3 regions of the Brevibacillus sp. B_LB10_24 genome follow, and region 2 is predicted to be linked to each of the others. Evidence: predicted binding sites of a transcription regulator. Region 2 holds the regulator's gene; each other region holds the start of a gene.
The links. The regulator CtsR, encoded in region 2, represses protease genes until heat stress. The targets are predictions, from matches to a motif close to ATGGTCAATAAAGGTCAAACA.

Region 1 (9,846 bases), on a different contig from region 2:
ATGCCTTTGACGTAGTTCAGCTGTGCCTCCAGGTAATCGTACAGGCTAAAACTAGGGGCGCGAACGAGATCTAACGGATTGAAAGTGCTTTCATTTTTATTGACAACATAATCTCCGGTCGAACGATTCCAGGCAAACTCCTTCCAGTCAAATTCGACTGTCGGACGCTCCTCCAGCCGCTTGGGCGGTTCGATCGCAGCGCTGACCTCCTGGAGCTCGATAACCGGATTTTCGGTGGCCTGTTCCTGTAAATACGAAACCAAATCGTGAGCAGAAAATTGCAAGATCGTAATCGCTTGGCGTAATTCAGGCGTCATCACAAGCTTTAGCGTCTGCTCTTGATACAATCCAAAACCCATGTTCACTTGGAATAGCCCCCTCTTAAGCAGATCTTGGTCACGCTATATAGTATTCGTTTCTCTCTTGCAATTTTCCTGCCAAATTGAAAAAATCATTCTTAGCCCAATATTGGAAAGAGAGAATTTCTTGATATTCACTGTACGATCTTGTATAATAGACAAGTATCCACTTTTGCGCCCGTAGCTCAGTTGGATAGAGCGGTGGCCTCCGGAGCCACGTCTTGCAGGGGTTCAAGTCCCTTCGGGCGCGCCATAAAGTCAACGTATAAAGGATCGGTCGTGACCGATCCTTTTTTATTTATCCTCCCCATCCGCCCTTTTTCTCGTTTCTCCGCAAACTCCTACCCCTTTTCCCCTCTGGAGAACGGACAGCGTCCCGGCGCGTTCATATGATAATTCCAGACGGTGTAAGGGGGGAAGGAGCTTGTCTAAAAAATACAAGAAAAAAGCGGATGCATCGGCGCCAAACCGCAGTTCGTCGAGAATGAAGATCGTCACATCCGAGACTTGCAAAGTATGCCCGACGCCTTGCCAGCGCGGCCTGCGCTACCTGGAGAAGATGTCAGAGCCGGGTGCGATTGGATTTGGAGTACCATGCATATTGACCAAAGGAAAATGAACAGACGCAGCGTCACTGCGTCTGTACGTTTTTACATGTGAAGATTCTTGTCGTTGGGCCGGTTATATAAGTCCCACAAATGATTTTCGTCGTAGTTCTTGGAATCGTGCCTCAAACCTTTGGACGTGAGATAGATGACGAACCCTACAATGATAAATAGGATGACCGTGAAGGCAAGAAAGGCTAACATGACAGCTGCACCCCTTCCCTATTTCATTCAGGCTTTCGTACAGAATATTCACAATTTTGTAATATAATCATACCCCGAATTTCTTGACACGTCAATTCAGAAAGGCAACCCAGTCCAAAGAGTATAGCGCAGGAAAAAACAAGGAAAACTAGCTTATACTCTCTATTTATCCCACGAACAGACGTTTTTGTGCACAACCTGTTGATAAATCTGTGGATAACTTGTAAAAATAGGAGGCGGCTGGCATGCCCGACGACCGCTACTACCTGATATACCAGGAAGCAAGCGATGACGAGTGTTTGCTCACCATCCAGCCTTATCGGGATGAACAAAAATTGGCGGAAGCCCTCAACCGTTTGGAAAGTCAGAAGGTCGATGACTATACGATCATCAAAGGGCATAAGCTGAAAGCCAAACTCCGCGTGGCAGTCGACCTGACACAGGCAGATGACGAAGAACCGTCCTCATAGATCCCATCTTCTCGCTCATGCTGTTTAGTCTGAGCGTTTTTTGTTGCATTTGCATGACGAACGTGAAATTCTTATCATAGGAATTCCGTACTGTAGAGTGGAGGGGGGGAAGCTGATGGAAGAGAAGTATCATGAAGAGGTTTACGCGATCAACCGGGAAGCGTTAACCCATATACGACTTTTCCTGCAAGGCGACGCCGAGGCTTTCCGCTCGCTGGTGGAGCTTTTTGGCCAGAGAGTGACGCGGATTGTCCACAAGATGGTTTACTCCTTCCACGATGCGCAGGATGTTAACAACGAAATTTGGCTGAAAGTAGCGCAAAACCTGCATAAGTACGACCCCTCCCTGCCTTTTCATTCTTGGCTCTTTCGGCTCGCTTCCAACACGTGCATCGACTATCTGCGGAAGAAGCGGGAAATCGTGCTGGAAGATGATCTGCTTCACTTCGAACTAAACAAAGGCCCTGTGCTTGCTGATACGCCTGAATCCCTCTACCTGGAGAAGGAGTTTCACAGCCGCATAGCCGGCTTGCTCGAACACTTGGAAGAGGTAGACCGTCTCATCCTTACGCTTCGATTCACGGAACAACTAAGCTACGAGGAAATTGGCAATATCGTCGGTTTAACCAAAAATACAGTTGGTACCCGGCTGTTTCGGGCCCGCAAGCAATTAAAGCATCTCTATCAACAACACGTAACGGAAAGGAGTGTCTCAGATGTCTCATCTCGATGAACTAACCTTGATGATGTTCCTGGAGAACGAACTGACACCGGAAGAACAGGAGATCGTGTCAAATCACTTGTCTCAGTGCCCGCAGTGCTACAGTGCATGTGTACACTGGAGAACTGACTTGCTCATGATTGAACAATCCTTCCACGGGATGGATCAGTCACTTGCGCCGCTTCCTCTTTCCGAGCATGTAACAGCTCAAATCAATTCAATTGCCTCGATTCACAAAACCAAACACCAACTCCGCTACCGCAGAATGTTGTACGGGTACAGCGCCTTGCTAAGTACCCTGCTGATCTGCTTCCTCATTTTGCCAAGTATCATCACTACCTGGCTGTCTCCGATCTGGAACTTTTGGAAAGACAGAGTAATTTGGACGACGACGTTTTGGATGAAGGAGAACCTCACCTACGTATTACAGCTACCGTCAAATAACATGTATGCCATTTTTCTTCTTATTTTAGGATTATTTATTGCGCTGATCGTCTTAAACACACGCCATCCATCCATCCATACTAGCGTGAGGGAGGAATGAAATCGTGAAGAAATTCATCTGGGCCATTTCGCTCTTGCTCATGTTGTTCACCTTTTCCACGTCAGTATTTGCCTTCAGTGCAATCAATCAGGACACGTACGTATTGATGCGCTCAGAAACCCACCAGGGCGACCTGATGATTACCGGCAAGAGGGCAGTGATCGAAGGAACGGTGGAAGGCGATGTCTACGTCTTTGCAGAAAGCGTACAGATTCTTGGAACGGTCCAAGGTGACGTCATCGCCTTTACGGGTGATACGCTGATTAACGGCACGGTGGAAGGCAATGTTCGGGCTTTTACACAGCGGTTGACCGTAAACGGCACCATCGGCCGCAATATAACGGTTGGCAGTGCAAACCTGTTTATCCCCGACCAGGCGAACATCAAAGGAAGCGTTTATGCCTTTACTGATACCGTTGATCTCTTTGGCACCATTGAAAAGGAGTTCAATGGCTGGGTCCACAATTTGCGGATAACCGGCACGATCGGAAAAGGCATCTCCGCACTGCGGGCCGACAATATCAAAATGGAGTCCTCTGCCGCAATCAATGGAGATCTGGTTTACACCAGTCCGCAAAAAGCGCTGATCGAACCGGGGGCCAAGCTGGCCGGACAGGAAAAATTCACCCAGTACCAGCCGAAGAAAGAAAGCGGATTCAATATCCCGATCGTGTCGCTGCTCGTCTCCCTGCTCAGCACACTTTTGCTCTGGCTGATTATCCGTTACCTGTTCCCTACCGCCCTGTTGCGGATCCAGCAAGGGATGGATACGAACATCGGCTCACAACTGGGCGTCGGCGCCCTGCTGCTGATCGGGGCTCCGCTGTTTGCGATCGTCCTGATGGTGACACTGGTGGGAATACCGGTTGCGATCGCCCTGGCCCTGTCGCTTGGACTGCTTCTCTACGTGTCCAAAATCTTCGTCGGCTGTTGGGCAGGGATGCGGCTGGCCCGTCAGTTTCGCTGGCGATTGCACCCGCTTGCCGCAGAACTTATCGGCATTTTGGGCATCTTTATCTTGCTTCAGGTGCCTTTCCTTGGCTGGGTGTTTGCCATCGTGATCTGGATGATCTTTTTGGGAAGTCTGGCTGCGGTGGTGCGCCGGGCCAACGAGGCAGCCAGATAAATCCGTTCGGCTCCGTTCAAGCAGGTTTAGCTGATGTGTGTTTGTGGTTACAATTAGTAGGGAATCGACAGCAAGTTATCGTTTGACCTTCCTTGACCAATTGTGTATGATAAAGATGAAGCCGAAAGGAGGAACCAGTTTGCATATGAATTTGATTCCAACCGTCATTGAACAGACAAACCGCGGGGAGCGCGCTTACGATATATATTCACGCCTCCTGAAAGACCGTATTATCTTTTTGGGAACAGCTATTAATGATGTAGTCGCAAACAGTGTCGTTGCCCAACTCCTCTTCTTGCAATCGGAGGATCCCGACAAAGACATCAGCCTGTATATCAACAGCCCGGGCGGTTCCATTACCGCCGGAATGGCGATCTATGACACCATGCAGCATATCAAACCGGATGTCTCGACGATCTGTGTCGGAATGGCAGCATCTATGGGCTCCTTCCTCTTGTGCGCCGGAGCCAAGGGAAAACGGTTTGCCCTCCCGAACAGTGAAGTGATGATTCATCAGCCGCTGGGCGGAGCGCAGGGCCAGGCAAGCGATATCGAAATCGCCGCCAAGCGAATCATCAAAATGCGCGAACATCTGAACCAAATTTACGCCGAGCGGACCGGACAACCGATTGAACGCATTGCGAAAGATACCGACCGCGACAATTTCCTGACTGCACAGGAAGCAAAAGAATACGGTTTGATCGACGAAGTGATCACCACGACTCCGACGCCCAAAGGTAAATAAAAAGACCACAAAAAAAGCTTTCCTGGCTGATTCCAGGAAAGCTTTTTTGCACTTCTTAACGCTCTATTAATTGATTCACAGGTACCGTTTTTTGCTCTTGGGGATTATTCTGGACGTGAACGCGGGCAGTGTTCGTCTGGCGATCCACTCCATCGATCCAGACGGGAACTCCTTCGCACTCCACCTTGATCGTTTCTGTCGATGCCATGATTTCCTCGGCTCGTACCGTGTCCATTACGTCAACTCCTCCTCTGCTGCATCTTGACCACGCCTGCTCTCGTCAGTCGTGTAGACACCATCCATGGAATCAGTCGCAGTCTCTTCGATCAAGCCATTTTGATCGCTGACGGTACCTCCGCCCAGCCCCTCATTCACCATGCGGTCAATATCCATAAAGTACTGATCGCGTCCTTCGTGCTGCGAATCGGGCATCGCTTCATTTTTTTCCGTCATACCAACCCTCCCCATGTCTTGGTACCTTTAGCAATGCCCAATCCAAGCCGAAATATTCCCAACCCGTTTATTTATTGGCAACAGGACTTGCCACATGCCAGCTTTTGGCGCCGTCTGTTGATTGCAGGAGCTGCGTCTTTTTCCCATCCAGGGACTTCAGCAGCATCCACCCTGTATTTATCGATACGAACTGCATCTGGACCACATTCGGGTAAGCGTTGAACGCATCGATCAACCCTTTATCCGGCAATGTGGAATTCCAGGTGACTCCCCGGTTAGTCGTTTGATACACCTGCTGCGCCTGCACATACCAGCCGCGTTGATCATCGGCAAAAACCAACGGAACTGCACTGACGAACTGTCCGGCCAGCTTCGTATAGATCGGAGTCACCTTCCAGTGCTCGCCGCCGTCTTCCGTGAAGGAAACGTAGTACTGCTTTCTGTCCCCTTTGTTGCAACGCGCCGGGAACCAACCCTTTTTCTTGTCGCTGCCAAAGAAGACCGGGGCGGATAAAATCTCCGAATTGCATACTTGGGTAAGCTCCGGCAAACTAAGCAGCTCCCATTTTTGGCCGCCGTCACGGGTCCGGAACAGGTGCGGAATTTTATCATCTCCCGGGCTTAGTATCCATCCATTCTGTACATCGCGGAACAGCATCCCTTTGACGTTTTCGCTGCCCGCAAATGACCCACTGCCTTTCTTCCACGTGGTTCCGCCATCTTGGGTCAAATACAGGTTCCCATCAGAAGCGAGCAGCACGCCTGTCTGCGGAGTGATAAAATCCATTGAAGCGATTTGGCCAACTCCTGGCGCGGGCAGGACTGTCCACTTCTCCCCGCCGTTGACCGTGTGCAAGATCACTCCTCGCTCCCCATTGCTGCCGACGATCCACCCATTCTGCTTGTCGTAAAAGAACAGATCACGGCCATATACCGGATTGGCGGAAGCTTTTACAGTCGGCAGCGCAATATTTTTCCATGTTTTCCCATTATCTGCCGTTCGATAAAGGACGAGAGTACTGCCATGTGTTCCCCACGTGTAGCCGTCCATTTCATCCATCATCTGAAATCCCGCCAGCTGCAACTCGTCCGCAGGGGCTGCTTGCACATTCGGCACGGCTGCGAAAGGGACACAAACCAAAGCGATCAGCATGCCAAGGATCATCATCACCGAAAAATGTGAACTGCGCATCTTCATGTTTTTTTCCTCCTAACTCCCATGAGTATGGTATGTAGGCCAGGCAAAAAACCGGCCAGCGCCGTAACCTGGCAGGGGGGGATGGCCAGCACTGCACTAAAAAAGGCGTTTACGACAAGCGCAACTGCCTTTTTTCCTATTCACCTATTCTTCTTTGCTGACCAGTTTGGCCAAATTTGTCACAGCCTGGGAAGCATCCGGCCCTTCTGCGATAATAGTAATTTCCGTACCGGAGCCGATCGCCAGACTCATAATTCCCATAATGCTCTTGGCGTTGACTTTTTTTGTTCCCTTTTCCACAAAGATTTCTGCAGCATAGCGATTCGCTTCCTGAACAAAGAAAGCGGCGGGCCGTGCCTGCAGTCCGGTCCTAAGCTTTACAAGCACTTGTTGCTGTACCATATCCAAACCCTCCCTAAAAATGTTACTAGTGTTTTCCATTATAGCATGTTACGAAAGAGAAATATTTTGTTTTTCTCGTAATTTCTCTGCGATTTCGTTAATTTTTCGAAGGCGGTGGTTGATCCCCGACTTGCTCACGGGACCGCTTGGCAGCATCTCGCCAAGTTCCTTGAGATTGATATCCGGATTCTGCAGCCGCAGCTCTGCTACTTCCCGCAGGCGGGGAGGCAGGCTGTCCAACCCCATTTCTTTCTCGATCAGCTGGATGTTTTCCATTTGCCGGGTGGCTGCGTTTACGGTTTTGTTTATGTTGGCGATTTCACAGTTATGCAGCCTGTTCACCGAATTGCGCATGTCTTTTACGATGCGAACGTCCTCAAAGTAGAGCAGGGCTTGATGGGCACCGATCAAGCTGAGGAACTCCGTTATCCTCTCGCCTTCCTTGATGTACATCACATACCCTTTTTTCCGCTCGATACACTTCGCATTTAGATGGTAACGGTTGGCCAAATCCGTCAACGCTTCACAAAAATCCTGGTAGGATGAAAAAATTTCCAGGTGATAGCTGGACGCTTCCGGGTGATTGACCGACCCCCCTGCCAAAAAGGCGCCGCGCAAAAAGGCGCCGCGGCAGCATGCCGTTTTGACCAGATCGGGCGAAATCCCCGGATAAAAGGACAGGTTTTTATCCATGATCCGCAGATCCTCCAAAATTTCACCGGCTTGGTGCGGAATGCGGACAATGTAGACGTTATTTTTTTTTAAACGCATTTTTTTGCGTACCAACAGCTCAGCGTGAACCTTAAACAGCCGTTTGATGAGGATGTAGATGCGTCTGGCGATTGCCGCGTTTTCCGTTGCTACATCTAGGACAAATCGGCCCGCCCCAAATTGGATGCTTCCGTTCATGCGGATCAGTGCAGCCAATTCCGCCCTGCTGCAGCAATCCGGGACTTCCAGCATCGTCAGTTCCTTTTTCGTGTGGGCGGCGAACGACATGGCGCTTCACTCCTTCCCCCGCTTCAAAATTGAGACGACTTTTTTACTTACGACTTTTGCATTGTGACGGAGGAAACCATCCTCATAAGCGATAAATCGATCCGCAACGACTTGCAAACCGAGGGTCTGTAACTGCTCGATGTCGCAGACCACCGGCGCCGAACCCTTTTCTGCGTATTTTTCCAATACCTCTTCCGGCACATCCGCCGTGTTTACGATGATCGTATCGAGGAAAGGCGTGCCTAGGTGTTCGTACATGGCTGTCACATGATCGGATGCGGTAAATCCGTCTGTTTCTCCCGGCTGTGTCATCACATTGCATATATATATCTTGGGGACGGCAGACATTTTAATCTGCTGAAACAACCCTCGCACTAGCAGATTTGGCAAAATGCTCGTATACAGACTGCCTGGCCCAATAATGATCGCATCGGCCTCGGCGATCGCCCGCGAAGCCTCCTCCAGCGGGACAACCTCAGGAGGGTCGAGAAAGACGCGCTTAATCCGCTTTCCCGCCAAAGGGATTTGCGATTCTCCCGAGATGATGGAACCATCCGCCATCTCCGCTTTCAGGTGAATAGACTGATTGGATGCAGGCAACACGTCCCCGCGTACAGCGAGAACCCTGCTTAATCCCTTCACAGCGGTCACGAAGTCTCCTGATATTTCATTCATGGCTGCAAGTAATAGATTTCCCAAATTATGGCCAGCTAAACCTGTGCCATTTGAAAATCGGTACTGCATCACTTTTTCCATCAGCGGTTCCGTATCGGCTAAAGCAGTCAGGACGTTGCGTATATCCCCTGGAGGAAGCATATCCATCTCTTCCCGCAAGCGTCCTGAACTGCCACCGTCATCCGCGACCGTAACAATCGCCGTGATGTGTACAGGTTCCTCCTTTAGCCCGCGAAGCAGCACGGAAAGACCGGTGCCCCCGCCAATGGCGACGACCCGTGGCACCCCGCTTGATTGAATTCCCCTTCTTCCTATTGACATAAGTCACCTCTTTCTCTCCCAATGGCAATACTCAAGCTGACTTTTTATGACCTGCTTCTATCCCTGTCATCCTATGACTATTTACTCTTTTCCATGTCACGGTGAGTGACTCTGACGGGAAAATCTTTGCCGATCACTTTGCCGAGGTATTCCGTTATAGTCACAGAACGGTGTTTTCCGCCCGTACAGCCGATGCCGATAACGAGTTGGCTCTTCCCTTCGCGCTGGTACTGGGGCAGTGTAAATATGAGAAAATCAAGCAGTTTGGAGACAAACTCCTGCGTCTCGCTCCACTTCATTACATATTCCGCGACTTCCTGATCGCAGCCCGTCTTGGGACGAAGCTCGTCAACATAATGCGGATTGGGCAGAAAGCGAACGTCAAACACGAGGTCAGCATCGATAGGAATGCCGTATTTAAAGCCGAATGATAAAAGGTTTATCGTTAATTGTGAGCTCTGCTGGGAGTATTGGCTAATGATTTTTTCACGCAGCTGAAGCGGCTTCATCTGGCTGGTATCAATAATTTGATTCGCCCGGCCCTTCATCTCCTGCAGCATCCGCCGTTCAACCTGGATTCCTTCCAATGGCATACCGCCCCGGGCAAGCGGATGGCGCCTGCGGGTTTCTTTATAGCGGGTGACCAATACCTGATCGTTGGCGTCCAGATAAAGGATTTGGAAGGAGATCCCGTCCATCTCATTCAGTCTGTCGATTGCTTCGAATAAGCTCTCGAAAAACTCCCGGCCCCGAAGATCGATCACCAGGGCAACGCGCTCGATACTTCCGCCGGATTGGATCATAAGCTCAGCAAATTTCGGGATCAGGATGGGTGGCAAATTGTCAACACAAAAGAAACCGAGATCCTCCAAACTCTGGACTGCGGTCGTTTTTCCTGCCCCTGACATGCCCGTGATGATGAGTAAGTTGATGTCTTTCTCTTTACTTGTTTCCATCACTGCTTCTCGCCTCCTCTGATCCTTCTATAAGCATACCATATTGACCGTTGTCATCGCATCTTTTG
Region 2 (9,846 bases):
GAGGTAACGGATTTGATCATTACCAAATCGGGAGGGTTAACCACTGCGGAGGTCCTCAGCAAACAGGTTCCGATGATCATCTACAACCCCCTGCCCGGACAGGAAGAGCGAAACAGCCATTTTCTGCTGAACAACGGGTGTGCTGTTCACGCCAATATGATTGAACAACTGATATACTTTATCGAAGAGTTGCTGCAAAATCCGACCAAGATTGATTATATGAAGCGGATGGCTCTGACCGTGGCAAAACCGGATGCTGCAAAGCAGATCGCACGATTTATCGCTAGGGATATGGAACTGAAAGGAAGATAGTCGATGACCATAAGGCACGCCATTTTTTTTGATATGGATGGAACATTACTGCAGACGGAGAAGCTGGCTGTTCCGGCTTTTAGGCGAACATTCGACGAACTTCGCGAGCGGAATCTCTGGTCGGATGAAACGCCTGAAGAAAGTCAATTGACCAATGTTTTGGGGATGACACTTGAGCAGTTGTGGGATACACTGCTGCCCGGGGCGAGTGATGAAGTAAAGACTCTCGCTGACGAATTAATGCTGCATTACGAAGTTGAGCTGCTGAGAGCCGGTGCTACAGAACTGTACCCTGGAGTCACAGAGCTTTTGCAGGCGTTTTATGACCAGGAGATAGCCCTGTTTGTCACGAGCAATGGACTGGAACATTACGTAGAGTCGATCTGTGAGCATTTTCAAATAAAGCACCTGTTTACCGATCTCTACTCGGCTGGCAGGTTCAAGACCGCGTCTAAAAAGGACCTTGTAGCTAAACTGCTGCAGGACTATTCAATCCAGGAAGCCGTGATGGTAGGGGACCGCCGTTCTGACGTTGAGGCAGGAAAGGCCAACCGCCTGTTTACGATCGGCTGTGATTTTGGATTCGCCAAACACGGGGAATTAGACGGAGCAGACGTTATCGTTCGCGAATTTGGTCAAATCGGTAACCATATCCCATTTTTTCACCGCGTGTAGACCAAAGGACCATTCCATTAATATGGGATGGTTTTGTTGTTTCAAAAGCCGATAATTCGTAAACAATAGAGGGGAGATAAGGTATTGTCAGGTGAAAAAAAACGTATTATAATTAAAGTCAAATATAGTCAAAGTCAATATGGTGTAAACACTTTCTATATGGCAAACAAGAAAGGTCGGGTTGACCGAAGATTGAAATAAGTTGAATGAGGAGGCAGCACCTTGCGTAACATTTCGGACGTGATTGAACAACATCTCAAGCGGATACTGCAGGAAAGTCCAACGGGGTCGATTGAGATCCAGCGTAGCGAGCTTGCCGATTTGTTTCAATGCGTGCCTTCACAGATCAATTATGTCATCAATACGCGTTTTACGATTGAAAAGGGATATATTGTAGAAAGTAAACGAGGTGGAGGCGGATTCATTCGCATACGCAAAGGGCAAATCGTCAATAGGGCAAAACTGCAGGAGCTGCTGACGGAGGAACTGATCGGAAACAGCATCTCGCAGTCGGTAGGGTACTCCATTATAGACCGGCTGTTGGAAGAAGGGATCATCAACTCTCGGGAAGCGCTGCTGATGAAGACGGCTACATCCCGTTCCGTGCTTGGCGTGGAGCTGGAGCTTCGCGATCAATTGCGGGCCAATATTTTGAAGCACATGATTGCAGTCATCTTGATAAGGTAGGTGAAAGGAATGAATTGCGAAGAGTGTGGCAAGCGTCCGGCAACCTTGCATCTGACAAAGATTATCAACGGTGAAAAAACGGAATACCATATTTGTGAACATTGTGCCAAGGAAAAAGGTGACGTCATCTCCGGTTTTAACAACTTCAGCATTCACAACCTGCTGTCCGGATTGCTTAACTTCGATCCGATGGGAAAAGGAAACGGACAGAGTTCGTCTTCCGCCCAGACGACGGCACAGGCAAAACAGCTTCGCTGCGAAACCTGCGGTCTTACTTACGCCCAGTTCAGCAAAAGCGGGCGCTTCGGCTGCAGTGACTGCTATCAGTATTTCGGCGAGCGGCTCGACCCGCTGTTCAGAAGAATACACGGGAATACCAATCACATAGGCAAAGTTCCGGAGCGGACGGGCGGCCAGATCAAGCTTCGCAAAGAACTGGAACAGCTCAAGACAGCATTGCAAAAGCACGTCTCCACTGAGGAGTTTGAAAAGGCTGCGGAAATTCGCGACCGAATTCGCGCTTTGGAGCAAAGAATCGCTCAGTCGTGACGAAAGGAGGTGAGGCAGCCCATGTCCTTGCAGCAGTTTATTGAGCATCCTTGGAGCAATTGGATGAAAGGCGTCGGCCCTGACTCTGACATCGTGATCAGTACCCGCCTGCGCATTGCGCGAAACTTGCAGCATCACCCCTTCCCTTTGCTCGCTACTGACACCCAGGCGGAAGAGGTGGTCCGCAAAGTATCGGAGGTGTGCCGGACTGATGCGATGAAGAAGATCACCCCGCTGGAAATGATCAGGATGGATCAACTGAATGCCTTGGAAAAACGGGTACTGGTGGAGAAACACCTGATCAGCCCCAACCTGGCCGAGGAGTCTCGCAAAGGCGCAGTCCTCTTGAGCAGCGACCAGTCTGTCAGCATCATGGTCAACGAAGAAGACCATATTCGGATCCAGGTGTTTTTGCCCGGCTTCCAGTTGACAGAAGCCTGGGAGGCGGGAAGCCGCATCGACGATATCTTCGAAAAGCACGTCAATTACGCGTTTGACGAGAAACGCGGGTACTTAACCAGCTGCCCTACCAACGTAGGAACAGGGATTCGGGCTTCCATCATGCTTCACCTGCCGGCATTGGTGATGACGCAACAAATCAGCCGGATCCTGCAGGCGATTAACCAGGTTGGTTTGGTCGTCCGCGGGCTCTACGGAGAAGGCAGTGAAGCATTGGGGAACCTGTTCCAGTTGTCCAATCAGGTAACGTTGGGCATGTCGGAAAATGACATCCTGTCAAACCTGTACAGCGTGGCGAAACAGATCATTGAACAGGAGCGGGCAGCCCGCCGTTATCTCCAGGAAAACTCCCGTACTGCCCTGGAAGACAGGATCTGCCGTTCGTACGGCATCCTGCTTTACGCCCGTACAGTGGAATCAAAAGAAGCTGCCCAACGGCTTTCCGACGTTCGCTTGGGCATTGATCTGGGTATCATCAAAAACGTATCAGCGTTCGCATTGAATGAGCTGCTGGTTATGACGCAGCCGGGTTTCCTGCAGCAGCATGCAGGTCAGAAGCTGACGCCGGAACAGCGCGATGAGCGCAGAGCTCGGCTGATCAGGGAACGATTATCTGTCGATCAACGATCTTAAAAAAGATTTTGGAGGTGCAACAGATATGATGTTTGGTCGTTTTACAGAACGTGCACAAAAGGTATTGGCACTTGCTCTGGAGGAGGCAGTTCGCTTAGGCCATAAGGATATCGGGACAGAACACGTGCTGCTCGGCCTGATCCGCGAAGGCGACGGGATTGCCGCCAAAGCGCTTCAGTCGCTTGGACTCGGACTGGATAAGATCCAAAATGAGGTAGAATCCTTGATCGGCCGCGGTTCTGAGCAGCCTGCAGCCGGCACCGCCAACTATACGCCAAACTACACCCCCAGAGCGAAAAAAGTCATCGAGCTGTCCATGGATGAGGCCCGCAAGCTGGGACATACCTACGTCGGAACGGAACATATCTTGCTGGGGCTGATCCGGGAGGGCGAAGGGATCGCTGCCCGCATCATGAACAACCTCGGCGTCAGTCTAAACAAAGCTCGCCAACAAGTACTGCAGCTTCTGGGCAGCTCGGAGATGATGTCTTCCCATCAGACCTCCGGCAGCAGTCCAGCGGCAAACACGCCGACGCTCGACAGCCTGGCCCGCGATCTGACTGCTATTGCCCGTGAAGGAGGCTTGGATCCGGTCATCGGCCGTCAGAAAGAAATTGAGCGCGTCATCCAAGTGCTCAGCCGCCGCACCAAGAACAACCCGGTGCTGATCGGGGAACCGGGTGTCGGGAAAACAGCGATCGCAGAAGGATTGGCGCAAAAAATCGTCAACAACGAGATTCCCGAAACGCTTCGCGACAAACGCGTCATGACGCTGGATATGGGAACCGTCGTGGCAGGAACCAAGTACCGCGGCGAATTTGAAGATCGGTTGAAGAAAATCATGGACGAAATTCGTCAGGCAGGGAACATCATCCTGTTTATCGACGAGCTTCATACGTTGATTGGTGCCGGTGGCGCCGAGGGAGCGATCGACGCTTCCAATATCCTCAAGCCGGCGCTGGCCAGGGGCGAACTGCAGTGCGTCGGGGCGACAACACTCGACGAATACCGCAAGTATATCGAGAAGGACGCCGCGTTGGAGCGCCGTTTCCAACCGATTCAAGTCGACCAGCCGACGGTTGAGGATGCCATCAAAATCCTGCACGGCCTGCGGGATCGCTATGAAGCCCATCACCGCGTAAAAATCACCGACGAGGCGATCGAACAAGCGGTCCGCCTGTCTGATCGATACATCACCGATCGCTTCCTGCCCGACAAAGCGATCGACCTGATCGACGAAGCCGCCTCCAAGGTACGCCTGCAGTCGTTTACCGTTCCGCCTAACCTCAAGGAGCTGGAGGCCCACCTAGAGGAGGTTCGCAAAGAGAAAGATGCCGCTGTGCAGTCCCAGGAGTTCGAAGAAGCGGCTTCGCTGCGGGACAAGGAACAAAAACTGCGGGATGAGCTGGAGACGACCAAAAAGGACTGGAAAGAACGGCAGGGCAAGCTGAACATGGAAGTGACGCCGGAAGACATCGCCCATGTTGTAGCGAACTGGACCGGCATCCCGGTAGTAAAACTGAAAGAAGAAGAGACCGAGCGCCTGTTGAAGATGGAAGAAATTCTTCACGATCGCGTCATCGGCCAAGAAGAAGCGGTCAAATCGATCTCCAGAGCGATCCGCCGCGCCCGTGCCGGGCTAAAGGATCCGAAGCGGCCGATCGGCTCGTTTATCTTCCTCGGACCGACCGGGGTAGGAAAAACGGAGCTGGCCAGAGCTGTGGCAGAAGCCCTGTTCGGAGACGAGGACGCGATGATTCGGGTCGACATGTCCGAGTACATGGAAAAACACTCGACCTCCCGTTTGGTAGGAGCACCTCCAGGGTACGTCGGATACGACGAGGGAGGCCAATTGACGGAAAAGGTTCGCCGCAAACCCTACTCTGTCATCCTGCTTGACGAGATTGAGAAAGCCCACCCGGATGTATTTAACATCTTGCTGCAGGTCTTGGATGACGGGCGGCTGACCGATTCCAAGGGGCGCACGGTAGATTTTCGCAACACCGTGGTCATTATGACCTCTAACGTCGGGGCCAATATGATTAAGAAGAATACTTCACTTGGATTTACCACAGGAGAAGCGGAGAAGAAGTACCAGGACATGAAGGATAAAGTCATGGATGAGCTGAAACGCACCTTCCGTCCGGAATTTCTCAACCGTATCGACGAAGTGATCGTATTCCACTCCTTGGAGCAAGAGCACATCGAGCAAATCGTATCCTTGATGACCGAAGAGCTTCGCAAGCGCCTAAAGGAGCAGGATATTCACTTCAAATTGACGGATGAAGCGAAAAAAGTGCTGGCGAAAGAAGGCTTTGATCCGGCATATGGAGCCCGTCCGCTCCGCAGGGCGATTCAGCGCAACATTGAAGATCGCCTGTCGGAGGAGCTGCTGAAAGGAACGATTAAAAAAGGAGATACAGTCAGTATCGACGCGGAAGACGGCAAACTGGCCGTAAACCGCCTGGAACCCAGTACAATTTGATTGTTCTCATCCCCGGATGGCCGGGGATTTTTCTTTTTGTGTCCCTTGCCAGAGAAGGAGAACGGAAAAAATAGACGAATCTTAGGTAGAATGAAATCGTAATAACAGGAGTATACCTATGTCAAAGTATAAATCGAAATACGCATGTCAAGAATGTGGCTATGAAAGCCCCAAGTGGTTGGGAAAATGTCCGGGTTGTCAGCAGTGGAATACCCTGGTCGAGGAGATCGCCGTAAAAACCTCCGCCGGAAACCGCAGCAAAAGCGTGTTTTCCAAGCAAATGGCCCAGCCTCTCGCTGAGGTAGTCGGAGCGGAAGAGCCGCGGTTCGATACGACGATCGGTGAATTGAACCGCGTGCTCGGAGGAGGCCTGGTCCCCGGTTCACTGGTGCTGGTCGGAGGCGATCCCGGGATCGGCAAATCGACCCTGCTGCTCCAAACGTCATGTACGCTTGCGGCTCAAGGCCAAAAGGTGCTGTATATCTCCGGCGAGGAATCAGCCAAGCAGATCAAGCTGCGGGCCGACCGCCTAAGCGTAAAGAGCGATCAATTGTACGTCGTTGCCGAAACAGACCTCGAACAGATAGAAGAACAGATCAACGCGGTGGACCCTTCCGTGATGGTCGTCGATTCGATTCAAACCGTGTTTCATCCCGCTGTCACCTCGGCGGCGGGCAGTGTGGCCCAGGTGCGCGAGACCACAGCCCATCTGATGAGAATTGCCAAAGGGAAGGGGATTGCAACCTTTATCGTCGGCCACGTGACGAAGGAAGGGGCCATCGCCGGACCGCGAATGCTTGAACACATGGTAGATGCGGTACTCTACTTTGAAGGTGAGCGGCACAATACGTACCGGATTCTGCGGGCTGTCAAGAATCGGTTTGGCTCCACCAATGAAATGGGTATTTTTGAAATGAAAGATCGGGGATTGGAAGAGGTGACCAACCCCTCAGAAATTTTCTTGGCAGAGCGCCCTGTCGGCGTATCCGGTTCTACTGTCGTTGCCAGTATGGAAGGGACCCGGCCCGTATTGGTCGAGCTGCAAGCGCTGGTTTCGCCCACCAGTTTTGTCACGGCCCGGCGGATGGCTACCGGCGTCGATCACCAGCGGGTCTCCATGCTGATGGCCGTGCTGGAAAAACGGGTGGGACTGATGCTGCAAAATCAGGACGCCTATGTCAATGTCGCCGGCGGTGTCAGGCTTGACGAGCCTGCCGTCGACCTGGCCATTGTCGTAAGTCTCGCCAGCAGCTTTCGCGACGTTCCCGCCAGGCCGTTTGATGTTGTCATCGGCGAGGTGGGGCTGACTGGTGAAGTGAGAGCAGTCTCCCGGATCGATCAACGAATTCGCGAGGCACAAAAGCTGGGTTTTAAACGGGTGATCGTCCCGGAGAAAAACATGCGCGGCATTGAACCGCTGCAGGATATCGAAGTTGTCGGCATACGTAACGTGGAAGAGGCGCTGCACGAGGTGTTAAGGGGGTAAATCATGCAGGATACATCTAAGAAAGAGCTCCAAGTTAGCAATGTTTTGCGACTTGTTGCCCCCGGTTCGCCGCTCCGGGAAGGTTTGGAAAACGTCCTTCGGGCAAAAACTGGTGCTTTGATCGTCATTGGTTTCGGCCAAGAAATGAAAAATATGATTGACGGCGGTTTTTCCATTAATTGTGAGTTTACACCAGCCCATTTATACGAATTAGCAAAGATGGATGGGGCGATTATACTAAGTGAAGACGTTCGGCGGATTTTGTACGCCAACACCCAGCTGCTCCCCAGTCAACAGATCCCGTCGATGGAGACGGGAACGAGGCACCGCACGGCTGAACGAGTAGCGAAACAGACCAATCATCTGGTCATCGCCATTTCGCAGCGGCGCAATATTATCACGCTGTACCGCGGCAATTTTCGCTACGCCTTAAAGGATATCGGCGTCATACTGACAAAAGCGAACCAAGCCGTTCAGACGTTAGAGAAGTACAAATCGGTCTTGGATCAATCCCTGACGAATCTGGGGGCGCTCGAATTTGAGGAATTGGTGACTTTGTCCGAGGTCGTTGCCGTGATGCAGCGCATCGAAATGGTGCTCAGGGTAAAGGAAGAAATCATCAAGTACATCAACGAGCTCGGCGTAGAAGGACGATTGATCAGCATGCAGCTTGTCGAATTGGTGGCCAACATCGAGGAGGAGGCCTATCTGCTGATCCGGGATTACAGCCGGGACTTACAGGTTGACGGGTATCGGGTACTTGCCGAAATGAAAAAAATGCCGTCGGAGGAACTTCGCGATTCGACATCCCTGATCCAACTTCTTGGTTATTCAGCGAACACAAATCCGCTGGAGGAGCTGGTCTCCCCGCGCGGTTATCGGATCTTAAGCAAAATCCCGCGCTTGCCTTCCGGTATCGTGGTAAACCTAGTGGACCATTTTCACAATCTGCCACGTATTATGATGGCAACAATCGAGGAACTGGACGAAGCAGACGGCGTGGGAGAGGTTCGCGCGCGAGCCATTAAAGATGGACTAAAGCGGATCCAGGAGCAGGTGTTCATTGACAGGCACATTTAGAGTACAATAGTATAGAATATTATCCACTGTCAGCAATGAAACACCCTCGCGTTAGCTGTTCAAGTTTTAACCACTTATTCAGGAGGTAGTCCAATGTTCGTGAAGGCTTTTCCGAGCATGTTGACTGTTGGGAATTTATTTCTGGGAGTTATTGCAATCATATTTGCATTTCAGGGAGACCACTATGTCGATTATGCGGCAATTACCGTTATTATAGGGATGCTTCTAGACGGGTTGGACGGGCGTGTAGCGAGAATGCTGAATGCGCAAAGCGAATTCGGCAAAGAATTGGATTCGCTGTCCGATGTCATAACCTTTGGCGTCGCGCCTGCTTTTATCATGTACGTCGTCTCCCTGCAGGATATGAACTGGCTGGGTATACTGGTAACAGCTTCTTTTCCAATTTGCGGAGCGCTGCGCCTTGCCCGTTTTAATGTACAGGCAGGAGTACCCGGGTACTTTATCGGTTTGCCAATTACCGCAGCAGGCGGCGTATTGGCGACACTAGCCTTGTACCACAAGTGGTTCTCGCCAGTGGTCCTGCTGCTCGGCATGCTGCTGTTGGCGTTTTTGATGGTTTCCAACATCAAGTATCCTAACTTCAAAAAAGTGGGTATCCCGAAAGCGGCTTATTGGATTACGCCACTGATCGTCATTGTTGTCGTCGGCGTCGCGATCAGGTACCCGAGTGAATTCCCGAAAATCGTATTTTTGCCGCTTGCGCTGTACGCTCTTTACGGGATAAAAAAAAACGTTGACCTTTCCTTGAAAAAAACGCGGAAGAAAGAGGTATCCGAAGAGGAACCGTTGCCGTTTGACTAAAAAAAGCCCCTGTTGAAATGATTCAACCGGGGCTTTTTGCAACTTTCGGGGCGACTTGCACGTAATACTTAGGGACGGGAGGAATTGGTTCTGCTGATCATCCTCAGGAGAGATTAAATACGCCCAGGGTATTCAGCCGCTCTCCTTCGCTTTTTAATACGTCGGCAAATTTGATCTCCGCGATGTTGCATAGCGCCGTCAGGTAAAACAGATTTTTTCCCAGTTCTTCCGTCAAAACATCCCGGCAGTGCTCACATAAGTGGCCGGAAAAATGGGTATCCAAGTGCTCGCGGTTTTCCTCCAGGCTCTTGCTCGTATCGTAAGGTTGCTTTTTCGCCGTTATTTGAACGCAGCCACATTCGGTTATCGCTTTGGTCAGCGCTCGATTGATACGAGCTGTGGACTCTTGGGTTTTGGAAAGTACGTCCAGTACGCTGCGGTGTCGGATGAGCAACTGAGAAACTTGTTCTTGAAATTCGCCAAGAATGTTTTCGCCCAACATGTATCACCTCTGAATTAAGATAGGGCCGTCGTCAGAATTTTTGATCTCCTTTTACTGCTCATTATAATGATCTTCGCTGTAGGCTGTCAAATGAGGAAAAAGAGATTGCAGAGCGGTTTATATTGACTGTGATTCTGAGTCTGTGGTAAAATTTTT
Region 3 (9,846 bases), on a different contig from region 2:
CAAAAAATAGGTCCCGGCGATGACGAGAAACAGAATCGGCAGCATGACCAGGATGGCATTATTCCCGTCCATTCGGACCGCCAGGTAATACCCGCCGCCGATGCATACAGCGGAAAGCAGGACCAGCCATTTAGAGGCGAGCGGCAGCGATTTCGGCTTTTTTGACTCTTTCAGCAAGTCGACAATCTCTGTACGGCCGACCTGGAACAAGGTCATCAACGTGATCGCCTGGAACAGCAGGAAAAAACCGCCCGCCGTCCACAACAACGCTTTCGGCGGAATGAAAAAGCGAATGGGACTGTCTACGTTCATCAGAACAGCAAGTGCCATAAAAAACAGCTTGCTAAACAGGATGCCAAAAACGATCCCGGTGGCAATCGACAGCAAACTGATCAGCAGATTCTCGTAGTACACCATCCGCTTGATCTGGCCGTTGGTCAGCCCGAAGAGCGCAAGCAGGCCAAACTCTTTCTTCCGCGACTTGAGAAACGCAGAGATCGAGTACAGGACGAAGAAAAACGAAAAGATGAGGATGATGTATTCGCAGGCTGTCATCCCGATACGAACCTTGTCTCCTCCGCGGATATGGCCATTGATCACATCCGGGTGAAAGATAAAGGCTGCATAGATGAAAAATAGGGTTACAGAGAAGACGCTGCTCAAAAAGAAGGCGCTGTACTGGTGCCAATTTCCTCTTATATTCTTAAGCGCGAGTTGGTGAAACTTCATCAAAGTTCCCTCCCAACACGCTCAACGCATCCAGGATTTGCTGAAAAAAAGCCTGGCGGTTCGTACCGCGGCGGATTTCCGAGAAAAACTTCCCGTCCTTGATAAAAATAATGCGCCGGCAGTAACTCGCGGCGAACGGATCGTGGGTCACCATCATGATCGTCGCATTCATCTGCTCATTGAGCTCGCGCAGCGACTCCATCACGTCTTTGGCTGCCTTCGAGTCGAGGTTCCCTGTCAGCTCATCAGCCAGCAATATGGAGGGACGGTGAATGATCGCCCTGGCGATCGCCGCCCGCTGCTTTTGACCGCCCGAGACTTCATACGTCCGCTTGTCCAGGATGTGCTCGATGCCGAGCAGCCGGGCACACTCCAATAGGCGTGACTCCATTTCCCGCACGTCCATTTTCTCCAGTACGAGCGGCAGCAGGATGTTTTCTTTGATCGACAAGGTATCGAGCAGATTGAAATCCTGAAAGATGAAGCCCAGCTCGCGCCTGCGAAACAATGCCAGTTGCTTGTTTTTCAGCTTCGTCGGATTTGTCCCGTTGATCTCGATGTGGCCTGAAGTCGGTTTGTCAATCGTGGCGAGAATATTCAGCAGGGTGGTTTTTCCGCTGCCGGACGGGCCCATGACACCGACAAATTCTCCGGGGTCGATCTCCAGATTGATATCCTCCAATGCCTTATATGAGACATTCCCCTTCGAACTGTAAATCTTGGTTACGGATTGAGCCAGCAATACGCTCATGACTGATTCCTCCCATTTTTGATGGTAGCCTCAGTATAAGTCTGGAGGAGAGTCCCGAGACATCGATCTACCTTTCAATACGGCGCCTGTACCTTACAATTTTGTCACTTGTCTTCAAGGAATGGCATTCGGTGCAGGGAATCCGCTGTGAAATGGATCGTGGCAGTCGTCCCCTCCCCCGGTACGGACTGCAGCTCAAGCCGGTGCCCGAGGCGGCTGCAGATCTGTTTGGCCAGATACAAGCCCATCCCTGTCGACTCCGGATAAAGCCGGCCGTTGTCACCGGTGAAAAATGGATCGAACACCCTTGGCTGATCTTGTTCCGCGATGCCGATCCCCTCGTCCGTCACCCGCAGCCTGCAGCCTTGGACTGTTTGCTCTACCACGATCAAAAGTTGCTTGTTTCCCGGTTTGTCCCGAGAGTATTTCAGCGCATTGGTGACCAGTTGATTGAGGACAAAGCCCAGCCACTTCTCGTCGGTTGCGACGGTCTGCTCGTCGCCGGTAACTTTTGGGTAGATGGACCAGCGGATGCAGGCCTTTTTGTACCGGTTGACGACCCGGCGCACCAGCTGGAGCAGGTCGAGCTGCTTGACGTGCAGATCAAGCTCAAACTTGTCCAGGCGGGCTGTATGCAGCATCATCTCAAGTCCGTAGGTGATTCGTTCGTTTTCCTCCCGAATGCTCTGCAGCAATTCCTGCAGCGGAGGCGCCGGCTGCAGCTCTTTCGACTGTTGAATCAGCAGATCGATGACGGACACCGGCGTTTTCATCTGGTGGACCCACTGATTGGTAAAGTCGTGATGAAAATCTTGCTGCTTTCGGTATTGCGTCAGTTTGCTCATGAAGTCCATGTGCTGATCCTGCAAAATCTGCAGCAAAACCTGCTGCTCATGCGTAATTCCCCGCTGAATGCGGGTGATCGTCTCCAGGTCCGGCTTAGGATCGGACAGCACGCTGTTCACGCTGCGGTAGAAGGCTTTTTGTCTGAAGTAGTCCCAGAAAAGCCCTGTCAAGAGCCCGGCCAGCGCAAGTATGAGCATGTACAGCAGACTGTCCCAGCCGGTATAGTAGCGATGCCGCAGCATATCGAGGAAGATGACCAGCAAGACGAGGGCAAACGATATGGAAAACGATACGAGAAACAAACTCCTGTCACGCAAAAAATGTCTGAAAGTAAACCCGTGTTTGGCGTCCGATTCCCTCATCTCGCTCCACCTTGCTCCGACCAGGTGACATTCAACCGGTACCCTTGGCCGCGGATGGTCTCGATCGCTTTTGTGATGCCGATTTCCTCCAGCTTCTTGCGAACGCGGGTCACATTGACGGTCAAGGTATTGTCATCGACAAACTGTACATCATCCCAAAGCGCCTCCAAAAGTTCCTCCCTGGAGACGATCTGCCCGACTCTCGTACACAGGATATCGATCAACAGCGATTCGTTTTTACTTAATTCCGTCTGCCTGCCATTCCACTGCAGCAAGTGCTTGGAGCGGTCAAACGTAAGGCCCATGACATCCACTTCTTCCCGAGTGGCTGCAGGTGCAGCGTACTCTCCGTACGCCCGGCGAAGGGCGCTTTTGATCTTGGCCATCAGCAGATCCAGGTTGAACGGCTTGGTCATATAATCGTCTCCGCCGTTTTCGATTGCCATCACCTGGTCCATCTCTCCTACCCTTGCCGATAAGAAAAGAATCGGGACGTTGGAAATCGTGCGAATCTGCCGACACCAGTAAAACCCGTCAAACTGGGGCAGGTTGATGTCGAGCAGCACCAGATCCGGCTTGTGGGCGGCAAATTCCTGCTTGATATCGTGGAACTGTTCAGCCCTGATCACTTGGTATCCGTATTTCCTGACGTAATTCATGAGGATGGCGGCTATTTTGTCATCATCCTCGACAATGAGAATGCGGTACATAACATTTCCTCCATATGACAAATCCTGTTCTATGATTATAGCAAATCCCTCTGCAATGAGATGACGTAAAAAAATCCTGCACCAGACATGCAGGATGGGTCGATTCGCTATTTCGCTATATAAAGAGACTTTCCATGATCGTCAAGTTCCCTGCTGTTGCATCCAAATGGGCGTATACCCCTAATGGCAGCGCGAGATTTCTTTCTCCGTGGCCGACCTGCAGATTGTAGATCGTCGGCTTTCGGAAAGGAGCGATGATATTGTGGAACAAATTGACCACAGAAAAACTGTCGGATTCCTTCGGCTCACACTCTTCCCAGGTGCCGAGGACGATGCCCTCCGCCTCCGCAAACTTTCCGGCCAGCGCAAGCTGTGTCAGCATGCGGTCGACTCGATAGGGCTCTTCGCCGACATCTTCGATGAACAGGATTTTCCCTCTTGTATCGATTTCATAAGGTGTCCCGAGTGCAGCTGTTATCAGAGAAAGGTTTCCTCCGACGATCTGCCCCTGACACGTCCCCGGCACCAGGGTAACGGTCTGTGCTTCCGGATGGACGATCTGGCCCAGCGGTGCCGCCTGGGTCAGCGCCCGCAGCCAAAACTCCCGGGAATGATCGTCCAGTTTGCAGCGGGTCATCGGTCCGTGGAGTGTGGCCAGCCCCGCTATCTTCTGAAAGGCGATATGCAGTGCCGTGATGTCGCTGTAGCCCACAAACAATTTGGGATGCTCGGCGATTACCTGATAATCGAGCAGGTCCAGGATCTGCGGCGTGCCATACCCTCCCCGCAAGCAGATTATACCGTCCACGTCCGGATCGGTAAACATCCTCATCAGTTCTCTTGCCCGGTTTTCCGGCGTTCCCGCCAAATAGCCGCCATACGTTTGATAACAGCACTCTCCCATTATTACTTTGAAGCCGTACCCCTCCAGCCGTTTTTTCGCCGCTTCAACCTTGGGAAGCTGATCGGGACTGGAAGGAGCCGGCACGCCGATCGTGTCTCCCGGTTGCAAGACTTTCCCTTTGCGCATGTTATCCCCTGCCTTTCTTCGCTCGAATCTCCCCTGCTCAATTCGCAAGATTAGGAATACAAAGACCTATTCATTATACCATCGGAACGATCCACTTGCTAAAAAAACCGATCATCCCGCCCGGGACCATCGGTTAAGCATTATTGCAGTTTATTGTCTATCGTACCTTCCTTGTACATGTCGCTCACCAGCTGATGGGTTTCGGCAAGCCCCTGTGAGACATTGCCGGAACGGGCGTGATCCGCCGGTTGATAGGTCGTATCAGCCAATTGCTCGCTTTGCTCGGCTGAAAGTGCGTGCTTGTTTTCCACTATCCTGCATCCTCCTCGCTTCTATCGTCGAGGTTATTCTGCTCTACTCCTGCCGCTGCTATGCAAAAACCACCAACGCCAGGTTGGTGGTCAAAGCATCTCGTTTAATTTCCTTTCTCTACGGCAATGCGGTCTTCGCTTACGTCCACCTTGATCTTTGCGATGTCTTCCTCTTCCATGATCAAGTCGGCGATCCCGTCTTCGACGTATTCTTGAATTACGCGGCGCAAGGGGCGGGCACCAAATGCCGGGTTGTAACCCAGTTCCGCCAATCTGCGCTTGGCCGCATCTGTTACCTGCAGCTCGATTCCCTGCTCTTTTACGCTTTGGATCACTTCGTCCAGCATCAAATCGACGATTTTCAGCAGGTCGGCCTCGGTCAAATGGTGGAACGGAATAATGCCGTCAAAGCGGTTTAGAAACTCCGGCTTGAAGTATGCGCCCAGCGACTCGCTGACCGGACGGGCTTCCGGCGCCTGGCCGTTGAAGCCGAGGGGATTTTTCTTCTCCGCCATACCGGCATTGCTGGTCATGATGATGACCGTATCCTGGAAGCTGACCGTCCGTCCCTGGCTGTCGGTCAGGCGACCGTCATCCAGGATTTGCAGAAAGATATGCTGCACATCCGGGTGGGCCTTTTCGATCTCATCGACGAGCACGATGCTGTACGGATTCCGGCGTACCCGCTCGGTCAGCTGGCCGGCTTCTTCATGGCCGACGTAGCCGGGCGGGGAGCCGATCAGTTTGGAGACAGAGTGTTTTTCCATATATTCACTCATGTCCAGCCGGATCATCGCCTCACGTGTCCCGAACAGCTCCTCTGCCAGGCATTTGGACAGCTCCGTCTTCCCGACGCCGGTCGGTCCGACGAACAGGAACGAGGCAATCGGCCGATTCTTCGGCTTCAATCCGGCACGGCTGCGGCGGATCGCTTTCGCCACTTTTTCCACCGCTTCGGGCTGTCCGATAATACGCTCAGACATGCGCTCCGGCAGATGCTTCATCTTTTGCTGTTCCGCCTGCTGCAATTTGCGCACGGGAATCCCGGTTTTGGTTTCGATGATTTCCTGGATGTCCTCTACGTGCACTTCAGGCTGGGCTGCCTCTTCGACCGCCTGCCATTGAGCCTGAAGGGCCAACTCCTCGTCCCGCCATTTTGCCGCACTTTCATAATCCTCGCGCTTCGTCGCTTTTTCCTTCTCCGCTGCCGCCTGTTCCCATTTTCTGCGGATCTCGTCTGCCTGGGAAACCTTGCTCCGTAGGTTAACCTTGGAGCCTGCTTCGTCGAGCAAATCGATTGCCTTATCCGGCAGGAAGCGGTCTGGAATATACCGGTGCGACAGTCCCACGCAGGCGCGGAGCACCTCGTCGGAATAGCGAACGTTGTGGAACGCCTCGTATTTGGAACGGATGCCCTGCAGGATCTCGAAAGCTTCTTCCAGGCTGGGCTCTTTGACGATGACGGGTTGGAAACGGCGCTCCAGGGCGGCGTCTTTTTCGATCAGCCGGTATTCCTTCAGCGTCGTTGCCCCGATCACCTGCAGCTCGCCGCGGGCGAGAGCGGGTTTTAAGATGTTGCCGGCATCGATTGAGCCTTGGGCAGAGCCCGCTCCGACAAGCAGGTGAATCTCGTCGATGAAGAGAATCACGTTTTTGCGCTCCTGCAGCTCGGCGATGACCTGCTTGATTTTTTCCTCAAACTGGCCGCGGATGCCGGTGCCGGCGACCAGGGAGGAGACGTCCAGCGAGAAGACTACCTTGTTCATCAGCTTGGCAGGTACCTTCCCTTCAGCAATTCGCAGCGCCAGGCCCTCTGCAATCGCTGTTTTCCCGACGCCTGGTTCACCGATCAGGACGGGGTTGTTTTTATTGCGGCGGTTTAAGATTTCGATGACCCTGTCTACTTCTTCGTCACGACCGATGACCGGGTCGATCAAGCCGGAGCGGGCGGCGTGACTAAGATCGCGCCCTGCCTCTTCAAGAATGCCGGCCGATTGGCGGACGCCGGACATTTCACTCTGGTCCGGCTTTCCGCTTGAGGCAAATGGAAAGTCAGGGAAGAACATGTCGCTCATGGAGGAAATGCCTCCAAGCGGGCCAAATCCAAATGGCACGCTCATGTCGGAACCAAGTTTTTGATAGCACTCTTCACAGAGATGTAGTTTTTGTTTTTGTTGGTTGATTTGCAGGTTTAGTTGTATATTCGCATTTTTCTTCTTGCACTGTTGGCATAACATGGATGCTATACCTCCTGTCGAATGTAAAGTGTTTGATCAAATTTGACTTTGACTATCTTTGATTATAATTTGACCTTCTTTGACTTTCAACAGGAAATAAATGGGTGGTGGGGAAGGACTGGGGGTTGTTCAACGTAGAATTTGGTCGACAAGCGTGTGCCGTTTTTTTCCGTTCCGACTGGGGAGGCGTTGCCAAGGCCTCGTTCGCTCCATTTTTTTCGGTTTCTCGGAGCTTCTTCTTAGATAGGATGAAAAAAACCGCGAGCTGTGTCGCGGGAGAAAAAAGATGTCTTATTCTTTCTCGGGAGAGTTGACCTTCTCGAACGCCTTGAGGAACGTTTCTACCGGGTGGGCGCCGGATAGTGCCAGTTGGTTGTCGATGACGAAGAATGGGACGCCTGAGATTTGGAGTTGGCGGGCGTATTGGAGGTCTTGCTCAATCTCTGCTTGCTTCGCGCCGCTTTGGATCAACGCTTTTAGCTCATTTCCGTCCATTCCCTGCTGCTCTGCTATTTTTGCCAACACATCCAGATCCCCGATATCGAGGCCAGCTTCAAAATACGCCTGGTAGATGGCATCGACGACTGCGCCGGTCTTCTCGTCGGGCGCAAGCTTGATCAGTTGATGTGAAGCCAGCGTATTCGGCTTCTTGTCCACGCGGTCAAAGTGGAATGTCAGCCCGGAAGCGGCACCTGCGGCCGTCACGTGCTCGAGCATCCGGTCGAGAGCCTGCGGGGTTCCAGTCAGAGCCAACATCGCCTCGCGGAAAGGATGTCCTGCCTCTGGCGTGTTCGGATCCAGCATGTACGAACGGTAGCGAATGGATGCCGGTTTCCCGTTCCACTGCTGCAGGGCGTCAAACAGGTGCTTCTTGCCGATCCGGCACCACGGACAGATGGTGTCTTGAAAGATATCGATGATCATAAAAGAATTACTCCCCTCGCCTGTTGGCAAATCTCAGTCTAGTGTACAGCAAAATCATCCAAATCGTAAGTTGATCACTTCATGTAAGTGCATCTATTTTACCAGCGCCTTGCCTATGGGTTTAAACAATTTTTCTACGACTTGTGACGGTCCAGGCATGTTCGGATACAGGACCAACAAGACGGCAAGCGCCCACCCGATGACCGTCAGGACGGCAAAAGCCTGCTTCTCCCTTTTTATCCGGTGCTTGAGCTTCGGCCACTCAATGAGAAACAGGACAAGTGCGACGGCTGTAATTCCCAGGACCGAAGCTGCCTTCACTCTTTTTTCACCTCTTTTTTCGGCATATCCGCTTGCTCGGTTACGAGTCCCGGCCGGCGTACCCACACTTTCACCCGGATGTTTACCTTGACCTTGGGGAACACCTCGTCCCAGCGATCCTTCACCTCGTCCCACTCCTTGGGATACTTTCGGTGAAAAGCCTCCCCGAAGCCGAAGATATCTGCCTTCATTTTCTTCTGAACCTGAGCAAGCACCATCTTCACGCGATTCTTGATGTCTTCCTCCATATGCTTCGCCAATAGTCTGGTAACTTTAGGGTTGCTCGTATCCAGATTGGTCGTGTTCTGCACGATGTCGTCTTCTGTTTCAAGCTTGACGGTAATGCTCCACTCGTCATCTTTTATTTTCGGAATGATTTCCGCTGTGCTTCGCAGCAGCTGCATCGAGACAAACCCCTTTGCTTCTTTTGGGGCGATCGTTATCGTGGTCGACTTGATTTCATTCCGCAGCCAGAGGACACCTCTTGTCAGCTTGTCGTCCAAAAATCCGACCAGCTTGTCTTTTTTAAAGATGGCCGAGCCTTTTTCATATGCGATCGTCTTCTTTTCATCTTCGCCCTCTTCCGGCGAAAGCATGATGATTCTCGGGGCTGCCGCCGCCCGGGTATTACCTGCCAGCATTTGGGCCAAATCCTTTATCGTCACCTTCATGCCGATCTGAAACTTCGCCAGCTCTCTCAGCACATCCGCAATGTTCTTTTCAAGCGGCGGGTTCAGACTTAAAATCTCCCTGCTAGTCTCCTTGCTGATAAACACAAAAGCCCGCTCGCGGGTTTGCGGGTGCCGCAGCAGGAAGTCGATATACGGACGAATGCCTTCCTTCGCCAGCTTCTCATCAATAATAAAGACATCGTTATGCCCCCAGAAGATCTTGCGAGGAATTTGTTCCTGCAGCTTCGCCATCGCCTCGGCGATGGTCACCCCGACAGCAGATCTGACCAATGTCTGCGGAGCCGTACCGCTTCCTCCGCCTCCCCCCATTCCGCTTGGTCCGGCCCCTGCCGCTTTGGGTATATACACTTGAACCGACAGTTCGATGGTCTTGCCCGTTTTTTTGTCTACTCCTGCAGCTGTAACGATGGCCAAATCGTTCACTTCTCTTCGATCCCAGCAACCTGTCAGCAGCAATACCATTTGGCAAAAAAGCAAGAACCGCAGGAGCTTCATCCTTGGGTTGCCTCCTTGCGCCGCCGAGTTTTCTCCCGAATCAATGCGACTGCCAGCAAAAGCAAGGGGATAGCGATTTGGAACGTCAGGGCAAGAAACGGCAGCGACGTGCTGATCAGGGATGTCAGCTGCTGCAGGGTTGGCCCCGACCAGACACTGAAAACAACCAGCAAGAAGCCGAGCGGAAGCACGAGCGGACGATAGTCCGGGAGCTCCAGCCACTGCCCGGCGGCAAGCGCAAGCACGTAATAAAACACAGTGATTTTGACAAACGCGCCTGTTACCCAAATCGCCATCACCACTGCCTCCACATGCTCAAAAAAATCGGCGAGACTGATATAGCGGGCTGCCACAATGAATGGGTAAACAAGACCCGGCGTGATATCGCCAAACAGGAAGAGTATGGCAATATTTTCGATTACCAAAAAAAGTAAAACA

Region 1: clpP (ATP-dependent Clp endopeptidase proteolytic subunit ClpP) is a predicted target of CtsR. The motif match lies at 4,109-4,129, and genes of this name have one in related genera.
Region 3: ACI7RC_RS07325 (ATP-dependent Clp protease ATP-binding subunit) is a predicted target of CtsR. The motif match lies at 7,043-7,063, and genes of this name have one in related genera.

The regions. Positions count from the first base shown of each region.
Region 1 covers NZ_JBJQOQ010000035.1:41,378-51,223, forward strand. Annotated here, with positions in the region: gene rpoN (RNA polymerase factor sigma-54) at 1-365, opposite strand, end outside; tRNA gene ACI7RC_RS23025 (tRNA-Arg) at 534-612, shown strand; gene ACI7RC_RS23030 (hypothetical protein) at 784-978, shown strand; gene ACI7RC_RS23035 (hypothetical protein) at 1,414-1,638, shown strand; gene ACI7RC_RS23040 (RNA polymerase sigma factor) at 1,754-2,371, shown strand; gene ACI7RC_RS23045 (anti-sigma factor family protein) at 2,355-2,903, shown strand; gene ACI7RC_RS23050 (bactofilin family protein) at 2,908-4,029, shown strand; gene clpP (ATP-dependent Clp endopeptidase proteolytic subunit ClpP) at 4,175-4,774, shown strand; gene ACI7RC_RS23060 (H-type small acid-soluble spore protein) at 4,830-5,009, opposite strand; gene ACI7RC_RS23065 (hypothetical protein) at 5,009-5,227, opposite strand; gene ACI7RC_RS23070 (WD40/YVTN/BNR-like repeat-containing protein) at 5,295-6,425, opposite strand; gene ACI7RC_RS23075 (HPr family phosphocarrier protein) at 6,570-6,827, opposite strand; gene whiA (DNA-binding protein WhiA) at 6,876-7,826, opposite strand; gene ACI7RC_RS23085 (gluconeogenesis factor YvcK family protein) at 7,833-8,822, opposite strand; gene rapZ (RNase adapter RapZ) at 8,900-9,778, opposite strand.
Region 2 covers NZ_JBJQOQ010000027.1:1,063-10,908, forward strand. Annotated here, with positions in the region: gene ACI7RC_RS20355 (MGDG synthase family glycosyltransferase) at 1-312, shown strand, start outside; gene ACI7RC_RS20360 (HAD hydrolase-like protein) at 316-987, shown strand; gene ACI7RC_RS20365 (CtsR family transcriptional regulator) at 1,210-1,674, shown strand; gene mcsA (protein-arginine kinase activator protein McsA) at 1,684-2,223, shown strand; gene mcsB (protein-arginine kinase McsB) at 2,245-3,315, shown strand; gene ACI7RC_RS20380 (ATP-dependent Clp protease ATP-binding subunit) at 3,341-5,800, shown strand; gene radA (DNA repair protein RadA) at 5,919-7,286, shown strand; gene disA (DNA integrity scanning diadenylate cyclase DisA) at 7,290-8,366, shown strand; gene pssA (CDP-diacylglycerol--serine O-phosphatidyltransferase) at 8,460-9,188, shown strand; gene ACI7RC_RS20400 (DUF1573 domain-containing protein) at 9,292-9,687, opposite strand.
Region 3 covers NZ_JBJQOQ010000005.1:124,344-134,189, forward strand. Annotated here, with positions in the region: gene ACI7RC_RS07295 (ABC transporter permease) at 1-729, opposite strand, end outside; gene ACI7RC_RS07300 (ABC transporter ATP-binding protein) at 704-1,480, opposite strand; gene ACI7RC_RS07305 (sensor histidine kinase) at 1,585-2,688, opposite strand; gene ACI7RC_RS07310 (response regulator transcription factor) at 2,685-3,398, opposite strand; gene ACI7RC_RS07315 (S66 peptidase family protein) at 3,514-4,428, opposite strand; gene ACI7RC_RS07320 (YozQ family protein) at 4,569-4,739, opposite strand; gene ACI7RC_RS07325 (ATP-dependent Clp protease ATP-binding subunit) at 4,844-6,976, opposite strand; gene ACI7RC_RS07330 (DsbA family oxidoreductase) at 7,268-7,900, opposite strand; gene ACI7RC_RS07335 (hypothetical protein) at 7,994-8,221, opposite strand; gene ACI7RC_RS07340 (Ger(x)C family spore germination protein) at 8,218-9,408, opposite strand; gene ACI7RC_RS07345 (GerAB/ArcD/ProY family transporter) at 9,405-9,846, opposite strand, start outside.